3 regions of the Ligilactobacillus faecis genome follow, and region 2 is predicted to be linked to each of the others. Evidence: predicted binding sites of a transcription regulator. Region 2 holds the regulator's gene; each other region holds the start of a gene.
What was found. The regulator NrdR, encoded in region 2, represses ribonucleotide reductase genes. The targets are predictions, from matches to a motif close to ACACNATATATNGTGT.
Positions count from the first base shown of each region.

Region 1: a site for NrdR is predicted at 2,807-2,822, ahead of QFX10_RS03305 (deoxynucleoside kinase). Genes of this name have one in related genera too.
Region 3: a site for NrdR is predicted at 2,030-2,045, ahead of nrdD (anaerobic ribonucleoside-triphosphate reductase). Genes of this name have one in related genera too.

Region 1 is NZ_CP123639.1:661,915-666,204, reverse strand. It holds gene QFX10_RS03315 (universal stress protein) at 463-936, opposite strand; gene QFX10_RS03310 (CPBP family intramembrane glutamic endopeptidase) at 1,008-1,889, opposite strand; gene QFX10_RS03305 (deoxynucleoside kinase) at 1,948-2,694, opposite strand; gene QFX10_RS03300 (nucleoside 2-deoxyribosyltransferase) at 2,900-3,376, shown strand; gene tnpA (IS200/IS605 family transposase) at 3,427-3,882, opposite strand; gene QFX10_RS03290 (RNA-guided endonuclease InsQ/TnpB family protein) at 3,956-4,290, shown strand, end outside.
Region 2 is NZ_CP123639.1:2,143,270-2,147,559, forward strand. It holds gene dnaI (primosomal protein DnaI) at 1-452, opposite strand, end outside; gene QFX10_RS09785 (replication initiation and membrane attachment family protein) at 466-1,836, opposite strand; gene nrdR (transcriptional regulator NrdR) at 1,850-2,332, opposite strand; gene coaE (dephospho-CoA kinase) at 2,349-2,948, opposite strand; gene mutM (DNA-formamidopyrimidine glycosylase) at 2,945-3,775, opposite strand; gene polA (DNA polymerase I) at 3,787-4,290, opposite strand, start outside.
Region 3 is NZ_CP123639.1:1,640,123-1,644,412, reverse strand. It holds gene nrdD (anaerobic ribonucleoside-triphosphate reductase) at 1-1,950, opposite strand, end outside; gene QFX10_RS07465 (TIGR01440 family protein) at 2,634-3,224, shown strand; gene smpB (SsrA-binding protein SmpB) at 3,277-3,744, opposite strand; gene rnr (ribonuclease R) at 3,768-4,290, opposite strand, start outside.

The DNA of each region.
Region 1 (4,290 bases), 900 kb from region 2:
TAAAACGCCAAGAATAACAACATTATACACCTATTAGGTGATGTACTTTTTGGGTAAAAATTAAAAAAAGTTCATTTTATCAAGTTTAAAATGATCTGTTTAACTGCGTTTTCTTATACAAGTGAAAGATCTTGCCAAGTTTATGGTGATATATAAAAGTTTTTTAATACTTAAGTTATAATAAAATGGGGATATCATTAAATGAATGACCAAAAAATTTTATTGAAGCGCTAAAAAAGCAGCTGATATTGTCAAGCAAACGAGTACCGCAAATACTCAAAAAACTAAGACAGATCAGCTGCAGTAGAGGAAAGTGTCTCAAAACTGCGCAGTAAAATTGCTTTACCGCGCAGCATCAAGGATATAAGTGACACTAACGGAGCTTATGATACCACACTCATATTCAAGGCGCAACGCCGTTTTAGCTAAAAAAAGAGCCCTTTTACGAGCTCTTAGAAAAAACTATTTGAGGTCAGCCTCTGTCGTGCGGGCAACGAGAACGTCACAATTTGCTACGCGGGTAACGTGAGCAGCGACTGAACCAGTAACGATCCGGTGTAAGATATTTTTGCCAGTCGAACCAACAATGATCAAATCAGACTGATATTCTTCAGGAAAGTCTTCTGCGATCACGAGTTTAGGGTTTCCAAAACGAATATGAACATTGATCTGTTCTGGTCTGAAGTCATACTTTTTGATCAGATCATTACGTAGTTCGAGCAGATATTGTTCATTTTCTTGTTCGATGCGGTAGATCTGTTCACCGTCTAAGGCGATCCCAGCGCCACCGTATTCAAGTGAGTTGAGATCTAAAACACGGAGGATATCTAAATGAGCATCATTACGTTTTGCAACTTCGACCGCTGTTTTCAAGGCGGCGTTTGCCCCGTTAGAACCATCGACTGCAACTAGGATCTGTCTATAAGTAACTGTCATAACCTTTCACCCTGCCTTTAATGATTTATTTTTATCATAACGCTTAACTTTGTTGAACTGCAAGCAATAAGCTAGTTTAAGGTGAGAAACATCAAGCCAAACGTTGTCACTAAAATCAGACAAAACGGCAAATTGAAAGTTGCTTGGCGCCAAACTTTTTTTGAAAAAGGTGCCCTTTGATAAAAGTATTTGATCTTTGTGCGGTAGTGATATAAGAAATAAAGTGCGATCAAAACGAAGCTAAAGTGCGTTATCTCGAGCAATGGCCCGCTGATCTGGGGAAAATGTTGCAAGCAAAGATCAAATATCTCTCCGAGGACTAGATTATTGAAAATATGTAAGAAAATAGCATATTTCAAGCCGTAAATAGCCGTTATATAGCCAAGGACGATCCCTAGGACAAAAGCAAAAGGCGTTTGCACGATGTTGGCATGGTAAAGTCCAAAGAGCAGTGCGGAAAAAAAGATAGCAAAATTTTTACCGCACTTTAAAAAACTCTGGTAAAGAAAACCGCGAAAGAGCAATTCTTCGCATAAAGGTGCAAGACAGATCGTATAAAAAAACATCGACCAAGTTGTACTACTACCACTAGCAGCTTCGATCTGTTCAGTGGCGCTGTGGCCAATAAAGTTTAGTAGCCCTTCGACCAGCCCATCACTGAAAGAAAAGAGCGTTTGACATAAAAAAAGACAGCTGATCATATAAAGAAGCATCTTTTTGGAAGGGCGTTGTACTTCAAAGGTAGTTTTGAGTTGGTTTAATAAATTTCTTGAGCTTGCAAGATAGAGCGTAAAAAGAATGACGATGACAGCCAAAAAATAAGGCCAGCCACTATTTTCAGACAAGGTAGGTATTGCCAATTGAGCGAGGCTTAAAACGACTAGAAAGAGCAGGGAACATGACAAATAGATCCAAAGTGGATAAGTGAACGGACGTTTTGTGTGTAGTGGCATAAAGATACCTCACTTTCGAAAAAAATAAAGTTAGGTCTAAGTCGACCTAACTTTATTTTTAACCGATCTCTTTGAGTAATTCAACGTGTTTTTCTTTCAAACGAGCTAATTGTTGTGCATCAAGGTTGTTTAATTCAAAAAGTTTGTCTTCGATCTGTTCTAAAACAGCAACACGATCAGTTACATTTGAGACAAAATCATATTTATCGCCATCGATCACGAGTAATGGTGAAGAATCGTATTCTGCCATCCAAATGTCATAGTGACGTAAGAGACGTTGATAGTATTCAACTAAAGAAGGATCGCGTTCGACTAATTCATATTCACGGCCCCGTTTCTCGATCCGCTTGATCATCGTATCATAAGAAACTTTGATCGTGATCATCAGATCGGGAGATTTTTTATGTGAAGCAAAGGGGAGCTCTTCCATCATATTCGCAAGTAAGCTCTTATAGATATCATATTCAACATCTGTTGCATTACCCATTTCAGTGTTCATCTTCATGAAGATCTCATCTTCATAGATCGAACGGTCAAGAATATTATTGTCTTCTTGCATCGCAGCTTTGATCATTGCAAAGCGTCGATTCAAAAAGAAAGTTTGAAGAAGATAAGCATAGGGGTTAGTAGCGTCTTTGTCGCCAGCAGCCCGTTTTTTGGCTGCGATCTCATTACCTTTATAAAAGATCGGCAAGACGGGATTATCTTTAACTGGTTCATAGTATGCTTTAGTGCCTAATTCTTGGGCTAAGATCTCTGTTAAACTCGACTTACCTGAGCCGATGATTCCTGATAGTGTGATCAAAATGATTGAAGCATCCTTTCTCTAAAAATCGTTAACTATTATAATTACCTCTAACCATCATACTCGGAAATCAGTAAAAAATAAAGCGTATCTTGTGTATTTTTTTAAAGACCCACAACATCTTGTGGGTAGATATCACTTGCTGAAAAAATACGAATAATTTATACTTGAAGTATAATAATGTTAACTTTTAGAGGAGAACTTGATGAAATCAGTATATTTAGCATCACCATTTTTTAGTCCAGCACAAAAAGAGCGGATCGCCCAAGTTAAAGCAGCTTTAGAAAAAAATCCGACGATCGATGAAAAAGCGATCTTTGTCCCACATGAAAATGAATATACAAAAGCTGAATTTGGAAGCTTAGAATGGCAAAAAGCAGCTTTTCAACTAGACACATCTCAGATCGATGCAAGCGATGTGGTCGTTGCGATCGTTGATTACAAGTTAGAAGAAACAAAAGAAAACGAACCAGACTCAGGAACAGCTTTTGAGATCGGTTATGCTTATGCAACACGGACGCCTGTGATCGTGATCCAATTTGACAGTGAAAAAGAAGTCAATTTGATGATCGCTCAAGGTCTGACAGCTTACTTTGATGTTACAAAAGAAGGACTTAAAGCATTAGAAGCTTATGACTTTGATCTTTTGATGCCTAAATATTGTCCTCGTCCAGTTATTTAATGACGCCTAGCCGGAAATTCCGTGACTTTAGTCATGGGATGGATAGGCCACTATTGAGCCTCTTTATGGGGCTTTTTGTTTGTTTCTGTATATTTTTGGTCATTGATATATTTCTCGACAACTTCTTTGCTCATATTGCCCAATGTACTCATATAGTAACTTGGCGACCAAAGATGACCGCCCCAATATTGGCTACGTCGTATTTCTGGATGATTTTGTAAAAAAATATAGGCACTACGTCCTTTGAGCGCCTTAATGGCACTAGCCGGCGCTTTGCTTGGCGGAAAACTGATCAGCATATGAATGTGATCCGGCATGACTTCCATCTTTTCGATTACGATGTCATTGTTATCTGCAACTTGCTGCAAGATAGCTTTCATTTCGTTAGATAAGGCCTCGGTTGTAAAAGTCTGATTGCGATATTTAGTTACCCAGATCAAATGGTAATGGAAATTATAGATATAACGACGAGTATAAATGGCCTCTTTGATTTTTTCTTTAGTCATAATATGGTCTCCTTTGTTAATATATTGACATCATGATATAATGTTATTATATCAATAAGGGAGGTGAAATCCAATGAAGTCAATGGCAAAAATGAAATATCATTATGGCCTAAAAATGCGCTGCTATCCTAGTGACCAACAAAAGCAGTTGATTAAAATCAACAGTGACGCTAGTCGCTTTATCTATAACGAAATGGTTGCGATCAATAAGGAACTGATGCAGCTTCGCAGAGTTAAGCTACCGATTGACATAGTTAGGGATCGTATTAAGCAACTAACTATGCGCCAAAACGCTAAGCAAATGTCTAATCACTATCAATTCTTAGAAGATAAACGAATTGATAGTTTGACGAAAGCTAATGCCATTCAGAACTATCGGAAAGCTTGGAATGCTTTTCGGAAGGTTCA
Region 2 (4,290 bases):
TTGGCATAGTCATTTGTAAACTGCAAGGCAGCGCGGAAAGCTTCATTTCGTTCTTCGCTACGATCATAATCGACTAATTGAGCTTGGCGCATGCTCTTTGGTAAAGCGATCATCTTGACGCGCGCATCAAGTTCTTGTTTAGCTCGTTTAGCTAAAAGCTGTTCACTTGGAACATAAACGACTTCGATCCGGTGTTTACTCACCGCTAACGTCGGCAAATATCCAGGCGCAAAGGTTTGCTCTCCTTGAGCCATTTTTTGCTTGATCGTCACATATTCATAAAGCTTACTGATGCTTTTCATAACATCGTCTTTTGTCAAAAGATGCTTATTTTCAGCTAAAAAGCGTTTGACATCTGGATCATTTAAGGCCGTTTCGACTAATTCATTATAGCGCTTTGACCAGTTATGCCGTTGCATCTGTTCTGTCAAACTTTTCCCTATATCTTCCATAGTCTTTCTATCCTTATTCTTTATTTTCTTCGAGTTGTGCTAAGAGATCATCGATCTCAGCATCTAACTTCTGTTTTTCAGTTGCTGAGCTTTTTTCTTTTGAACTAGACTGTTCTTTTTTAGCCCAATCCGGAAGTGTCTCACGCTGAACGACCTTTCTTGAGGCATAACTTTGCTTTTTCTTTGTTCTTTTTTCTAAAGCTTCTTGATTCGCACGTTTCATAAGATCCATCGCTTCTTCTGGGGTCTGGACCTTGTTTTCTGCCAGTTTAGCCGCTGCTACCGTAAAGCGATTAGAAACTCTACCCTCTAACACAGGATTATCTTGAGCGATCAAATAATAATGCAACAAGACATTGATGACTGCATTTGGCAAAACTTTTTTCGTCACTAAATTTTGAACGACATAACGCTCTAAATCAGAAACAAAACTATTTTTTTGTTGCTTTAAGACCGTTAAAAACTCAAGTGGTAAATAAGCTTTGCAAACTTCAGCGATCGCTTGTTCTTCTTTTGAGAGCACCGGAAGTTCTTTTGCCGTCTCGTTCTTACTTTCAACAACTTGTTCTCGTGGCTGAAGCTCGCGCTCAAATTGGCGTGTGGCTAATTTTTTGAATTCTTCATGATCAACTGTATTATCATGCACGTTCAAGGCTTGTTCTAATAAGCGAACGATCTGTAATTCATCTAAACCATAAAGGAGCGTTACCGTTTTGATCAGCTCACTTGCTTTAGTCAACTCTTCTTCAGGAACAAATGAATTTGCCACAAGATCTTTCAAATATTCTAGATCTAAGGTAACTTCGACTTGTGCAAGTGGGCTTTTTTTCGGACGTTCAACGACCCGCGGACGTTTTGAAGCAGTCAATAGATCTGCACTTTTGACTGTGTAGACATCTAATAAATCCCGAGTGATCTCTTGCACTTTAGGATATTCCAATTTTGTAGCTAAATAGCTAGTTTTCAGTTCATCATAACGAACTTGCCCAACTGAATCACAAAGTAACGTGCTAAAAAGGTCGTCTGTAAAAAAAGCTTTGGCGCTTAAAGGTGCTTGGAGCTCATAAATAAGCAGATGGCCTAGATCATCTGTTCGTTCAAAAGTTCTAAGAAGCCCTAAAGCTTCTAACTTGATCCGTGCTTCATAAAAAGCCCGCAGACCTAAACCAGAACTAGCCAATAGTTCTTTATGCAAGCGCCGTTCAAGTAGATCAAAAGTACGCTGAGCCTGTGAAACTAACAGTGCATAGATCCCATAAGCTTCGACTCCCAGAAGTGGTTGATAGAGCTCTAAAACTAGCTTAGCTTCAGTGGAGCCGATCTGGTCTAGCGTTGTTGCGATATAGCCATCTTTAGGCGACAGCTGTTTTAATGCATCAACCATCGACAGACCCCTTTCACTCTTTATTTTCAGTCTTAGGTGCCTTTTCGCGGGCCATCAGCTCTTGGAGCTCATTTGCAAAAGAAGCCATATCTTTGAACTCACGGTAGACACTAGCAAATCTGATGTAGGCGATGTCATCAACATCAACTAAGATCGACATCACATATTCTCCGATCAATTGACTAGAAACTTCATTTCCACCAACTGCTCGGATCTTCTTTTCAACTTGATCAACGATCGCTTGGATCTGATCCATTGGGACTGGACGTTTTTCGGCAGCGCGCATCACGCCCCGCAAAACTTTTTCACGATTAAATTCTTCTCTAGCTCCATTTTTCTTGATAACGAGTAGTGGAGTTGCTTCAACTCTTTCAAAAGTTGTAAAGCGAAACCCACAATTTTCACATTCCCTGCGCCGCCTGATCGCATGTCCATTGTCGGCGGGCCGGCTGTCCACTACGCGTGATCCATTTTGATGACAATTTGGACACTTCATGTTTCTTTACCCCATCTTATCTTTCTATCAAATGATTTGTCTTTAGCCATTTTATCATTTGTGCCCGCGTCTCTTCAACTGTTCCCGAACTATCAAGCACAACAGTCGCCTTTTTACGCCTGATCTCATCTGGTAATTGGTGTTTGATCCGCGCTAAAGCATCTTCTTTTGCAAGGTGATCGCGTGCCATGATCCGCTTTATTTGTAAAGTTTGCGGTAAACTCACAGTCACGACTGCATCACAAAGCTCATCATATCCTTGCTCAAATAATAAAGGCGCATCAAGAACGATCACCTTGGCTGATTTGGCGTGCGCGATCTGAGTTAGATACTCAGCTTTGATCAATGGTATCATCACCGTATTTAGCTTAGCTAACATCTTAGGATCGTCAAAAACGATTTTTCCTAAAACAGCCCGATCTAGATCACCTTCAGGCGTTAAGATCTTTTGGCCAAACGTGTGCACGAGCCGTCTTAGACCGGGTGTCCCTTTTTTGACGACTTTTCGGGCGATCTGGTCAGCATCTAAAACACAAAAGCCTAACGTTTTCAAATAGGTGCTCAAAGTTGATTTTCCCATTCCGATCCCGCCAGTCAAGCCTAAAATATAACTCATTTTGGCACCTGCTGACATTGAGGGCAAAAATGCGTTCCTCTTTGACCAACAACTGTTTTTTCGATCAAGGTCCCACAACGCTTGCATGGCTTACCCGTTTGACCGTAAACATCTAATTCAAATTGGAAACCACCTTCATTTTCAAACGCATCTGTATAGCTTCGGATCGTTGTACCTCCAGCTGCGATCGCCATTTTAAGTTCGGCAATGATGTTATCATGAAGTTCTTTAGCTTTAGCAAAAGATACTGCATTACAAGGTGTCAACGGATGAAGTTTTGTCTGCCATAAAACTTCGTCGACATAAATATTACCTAGACCCACAACAAGCGTTTGATCAAGTAAGGCTGTTTTGAGCGCCTTTTTCTTTTTTTGTAGACCTGTATAAAAAGTCTCAACTAAAAAGTCGCTTGCGACAGGTTCTGGTCCCAATTTTTTTAAACTTGCAAGTTGGGCTTCTTGCCCAGTTTTCACTAGCTGCATTCGCCCAAATTTGCGTACATCGTTATAACGCAGTTGTTTTCCCGAGGCAAGCTCAAAAATGACATGTGTATGCTTATCGACTGGTTCGGTAGCTTGTTTGACATAATATTTACCTTCCATTCGCAAATGAGAAACAACGGTCTTGGCATTTGAAAAGCGTAATAGAAGATATTTTCCGCGCCGATCGACACGTTCTAGCGTTTCCCCTGCTAATGCCTGTTCAAACTCACTTGGATCGCCTAAGATCATCTTAGGATATAAGACCTCGACTTGTTTGATCTTTTCATGCAAAACCAGTTGCGTTAGTCCGCGTCTGATCGTTTCAACTTCTGGTAATTCTGGCATTTTCTTTCCCCCTATTTTGTATCGAACCACGTTTTGCCACTAGCACTTTCGACTTTAAGTGGCACGGCTAATGAAACTGCAGAATCCATCACTTGTGGCACAAGTTGGGCTAGTTTTTCGATCTCATCTTTTGGCGCTTCAAAGATCAACTCATCGTGGACTTGCAAGAGCATCTTAGCTTGTAAGCCTTCTTTTTGGAGCATCTTTTGCATATTGATCATCGCAACTTTGATGATATCGGCAGCACTTCCTTGGATCGGCGTATTCATTGCAGTTCTTTCGGCAAAAGAACGCAGATTATAGTTTCTGCTATTGATATCATCTAAATAACGGCGGCGGTGGAAAAGTGTTTCAACATAGCCTTGTTCTTTAGCTTGCTCAACGATCTCTTGCATATACCGATGGACACCTGGGAACGAGGCAAAATAAGCTTCCATAAACTCTTTCGCTTGTTTACGTGTACTATTGATGCTTTGGGCCAACCCAAAATCACTGATCCCATAAACGATCCCAAA
Region 3 (4,290 bases), 500 kb from region 2:
TTTATAACAACGATCGATCGGTGTATTCGTCCCTAGATAGCCAACCTTATCGTAAGCAAAATCCCAGACTGCTTCAAGAGCTTTAGGATTTTGGCGCAAATTTGGATATTCACAATAGTGGATAAAGCCACCAGCTGCATATTTAGGATAATCCATCTCAAACAATATTTTTTCAAATGGCGTTGGATGCTTGCGCACATCGTAATGAAAACTATTTGTATAGTATTCCTTATCAGTGATATCTTTGATCTTTCCGAAACGTTTTGTATCGATCTTACAAAAACGATCTGTCAATGACTCACTTGGTGTTGAATAAACACTAAAGTGATAACCAGTTTCGTTAGACCACGCAACACAGGCATCATATAGTTTTTTGACGATCTGTAATGTGAAATCATGGGCCGCTTGATCGCTTTCCCAATCAGGTCCGTAAAAAAGTGTTCCAACTTCATAAAGGCCGATATAGCCTAGGGAAACAGTTGCGCGTTCATCTAAGAAGAGTTGTGAGACATCATCACCTGGTTTCAGTCTCTGTCCAAAAGCTCCATACTGATAAAGGATCGGTGCATTTTCTGGTAAAGCTTCTAGAACACGAGCAACTTTAAACTTTAATGCTTCTTTACAAAGTGCGATCTTATCGTGCAAGATCTGCCAAAATAGCTCTTGGTCCCCCTTTGATTCTAAAGCGATCCGCGGAAGATTAAGGGTAACGACGCCTAAATTCATACGACCTGAATTGACTTCCTGCCCGTCTTTGTCTTGCCAGCCTTGCAAAAAAGAACGACACCCCATCGGAGCCTTAAAACTTCCTGTCAACTCTTTGATCTTATCATACATCAAAACATCAGGATACATTCGTTTCGTAGCACACTCAAGCGCCAATTCTTTGATATCATAGTTAGGTTCACCTGGGTTTAAATTCAACCCTTGTTTGATCGTAAAAACTAACTTAGGAAAGATCGCAGTTCGTTTTTCTTTACCTAGGCCTTCGATCCGAATCTTTAAGATCGACTTTTGGATCTCACGTGCGATCCATGACGTCCCTAAACCAAAACCAAGTGTCGTAAAAGGCGTTTGGCCTTGCGAAGAAAAAAGTGTATTGATCTCATACTCTAAAGCTTGCATCGCATCATAGATATCTTTTTTAGTCCTTTTGCGTGCAAATTCAACTTGTTTCTCTGCTTCAACGATATATTCTTTCGCTTCAGCCAAATGCTTTTCATAGTTTTTATAAGCAAATGGTTCTAAAACTTCATCGACTCGATCGGCAGAACAGCCCCCATACTGGCTTGAAGCAACATTTGCGATGATCTGTGACATCTGTGCAGTCGCAGTCTGGATCGAATGTGGGCTTTCAACTTCGGCATTCCCGATCTTAAAGCCTTTTGTCAACATCTCTTTAAAATCGATCAAACAACAATTTGTCATTGGACTCCAAGGAGTATAATCAAGATCATGGTAGTGGATATCTCCCCGTAAATGAGCTTTAGCGATATGTTTAGGCATCATTTTGAGCCCTAATGTTTTCCCGACTGTTCCTGCCGTCAGATCACGTTGCGTATTAAACACATTACTATCTTTATTGGCATTTTCATGCACTAAACTTGGATCTTTTGATTGTAAACGGTCTAAGCGCAACGTCGGATCAGTTTGTTCTCGCCAGGTCTGCTCTTCTTTTTCGTGTGCTTCTAAATAAGACTTAGCTTCCGCTATATATCCCAATTCGTTCAAAGTAGTCATAAGTTCAGTTGCAAGTGCACTTGTCTTTAGAACATCGTAATTGGCGACACGTAGCGCTAAAGTCGCTAAGATCTCGTCTTTTACAGGAGTTAGTCCTAAAATATCTAAGATCCGTTCTAACTTATAAAGTGCAAAGGGGACCCGATACCCATCGGTTTTTTCTACTGTTTTAGGAAAATCATAGCTGACTTTCGTATTCATCTCCATCATTTTTGTCAGATCCTCTCTATCAAAATCGTACATATGTATCATATTTGGTACTATATATGATAGCTTCTTTTTTCAAAAAACACAATATATAGTGTTTAGTTTCACAAAAGACACAATATACATTGATTACAATATACCTCAGCGCAAACGCATCAAATCAGAAAAGAGCTCTTTTGACCTTTTTGTGAAACAAATTTATCCTAAAATGGCGAGAAGACTTCCACTTTTATAAGTGGTGGATGAATCATCCCATTCTGAAGCACTAAAAGCGCTTCTTTTTCTTGATAATTTTAATTCAGATAATATAATAAATGAGTATAACTATGGAATTAGATAAAAATCAACATTCTGCTAACTGTAATTCACATCTTGATAGAGATGTTAACGCGGCTAAAAATATCTTAGCTAGAGGATTAGAAACTCTATTCTGATAATAAAACGGTACCATGGTAACAAAGCAGTGACCGCTACCGACTCAGTGAAAAGCTAGACTGGCAAGTTTGCTGTATTCTCAGAATTCCCAACTTCAAGCCGTTAAAAAACGGTAGTTTTAGGTTAAGTTGGGGTAGTTCAATTGCGCACCAGTCCATTTTTTGATACCCTCGATCTTTTTTGTTACAATATCTTTGGATATCTGATATATCAAGGTATTCAATCTTTGTTCCAAAGAAAGCTGGTTTATTATGACACACGAAAATGATCTAAATAAGATCGCACAACAAATAAAAACAAGCATGACTGAATTTCTAGCTCAAACGACACTTGAGCCAAATGATATTTTTGTTCTTGGCTGTAGTACAAGCGAGATCCAAGGGCAAAAGATCGGCAAACACTCTAATCTTGAACTTGGACGAATAATTGTTAAAACGCTCCGTTCGATCTTAGATCCATTAGGAGTCCACTTGGCTGTCCAAGGTTGCGAACATTTGAACCGCGCTTTAGTTATTGAAAAACGAGTTGCTAAAGATCACAACTTAGAGATCGTTACTGTCGTCCCGACTTTGCATGCCGGTGGCGCAGCACAAGTAGCTGCTTTTGAACAATTTACTGAACCAGTTGAAGTTGAGCATCTTGTCGCTAAAGCTGGGATGGATATCGGTGATACAGCGATCGGGATGCATGTTCGTTTCGTTCAGATCCCTGTACGAACATCGATCACCGAGATCGGCAAAGCTCACGTAACATTCTTGAGCTCGCGTCCTAAATTGATCGGAGGCGAACGAGCTCGATATCGCTTAGAAGACCTTAATCAGACAACTGGTCCTTTAGCCTGATGCAAACACACATAAAAAAACCTCTAAATCAAATCTTAGAGGTTTTTTTGCTTCAACCGTAATTTTTTAAGGTCCGTCTGATCTCACGCTCTTGATCGCGCCGTTTGATGGTTTCACGTTTATCGTAGTTATGCTTACCTTGAGCCACCCCAAGTAAAACTTTAGCAAAACCATGCTTTAGATAAACTTTCAAAGGCACTAAAGTGATCCCTTTACCACTCGTCTCTTCGGCCAAATGTGTGATCTGCTTTTTATGCAATAAAAGTTTACGATTCCGTAAAGGATCATGATTGAATCTATTTCCTTGGGTATATTCTGAAATATGCACATTCATCAGCCAGGCTTCGCCATTTTTGATCTGGGCAAAACCATCTTTAAGGTTGATCCTGCCAGCTCGGACTGATTTGATCTCAGTCCCAGTCAAGGCGATCCCAGCTTCGAGCGTTTCTAAAATATAATAATCATGATTAGCTTTGCGATTTTGAGCTAACGGACGTTCTTTTTGTTTTTCTTTTCCCATCTTCTCAGTCCTTTATCGCTAAATTATTTTTTAGCTTCACGGCGACGTTTGTAAAAAGGACGCTTATTATTATTTTTACCACCATTGCGACGTTTATCTTTAGCATCGTTGTTTTTATTAAAGCGTCCATTTCCTTGCTTCTTATACGGACGTTTGCCACCATTTCGCTTATCAAAATGCTCACCACGCGAGCGGTCGTTACGTCTAGTAGGTAGATCTTTTGGATCAATATCTTTTAGAAGATCTGATTTAGGTGCTTTTTTCATCTCTAGAAGTTTAAAGTCGATCTCTTTTTGCTCAGCATTGACATTGACTAACTTGACTTTGATCGGTTGTCCGATCCGATAAGTCCGTTTCGATCTTGTTCCTACTAAAGCCATATGCTTCTCAACAAAAACATAATAATCATCGTCTAACTGGCTGATATGGATCAAACCTTCAACTGTATTTGGAAGTTCAACGAACATCCCAAATTTTGTCACTGAACTAACGACTGCTTCGAATTCTTCACCCACATGATCTGCCATGTATTCAGCTTTTTTCATC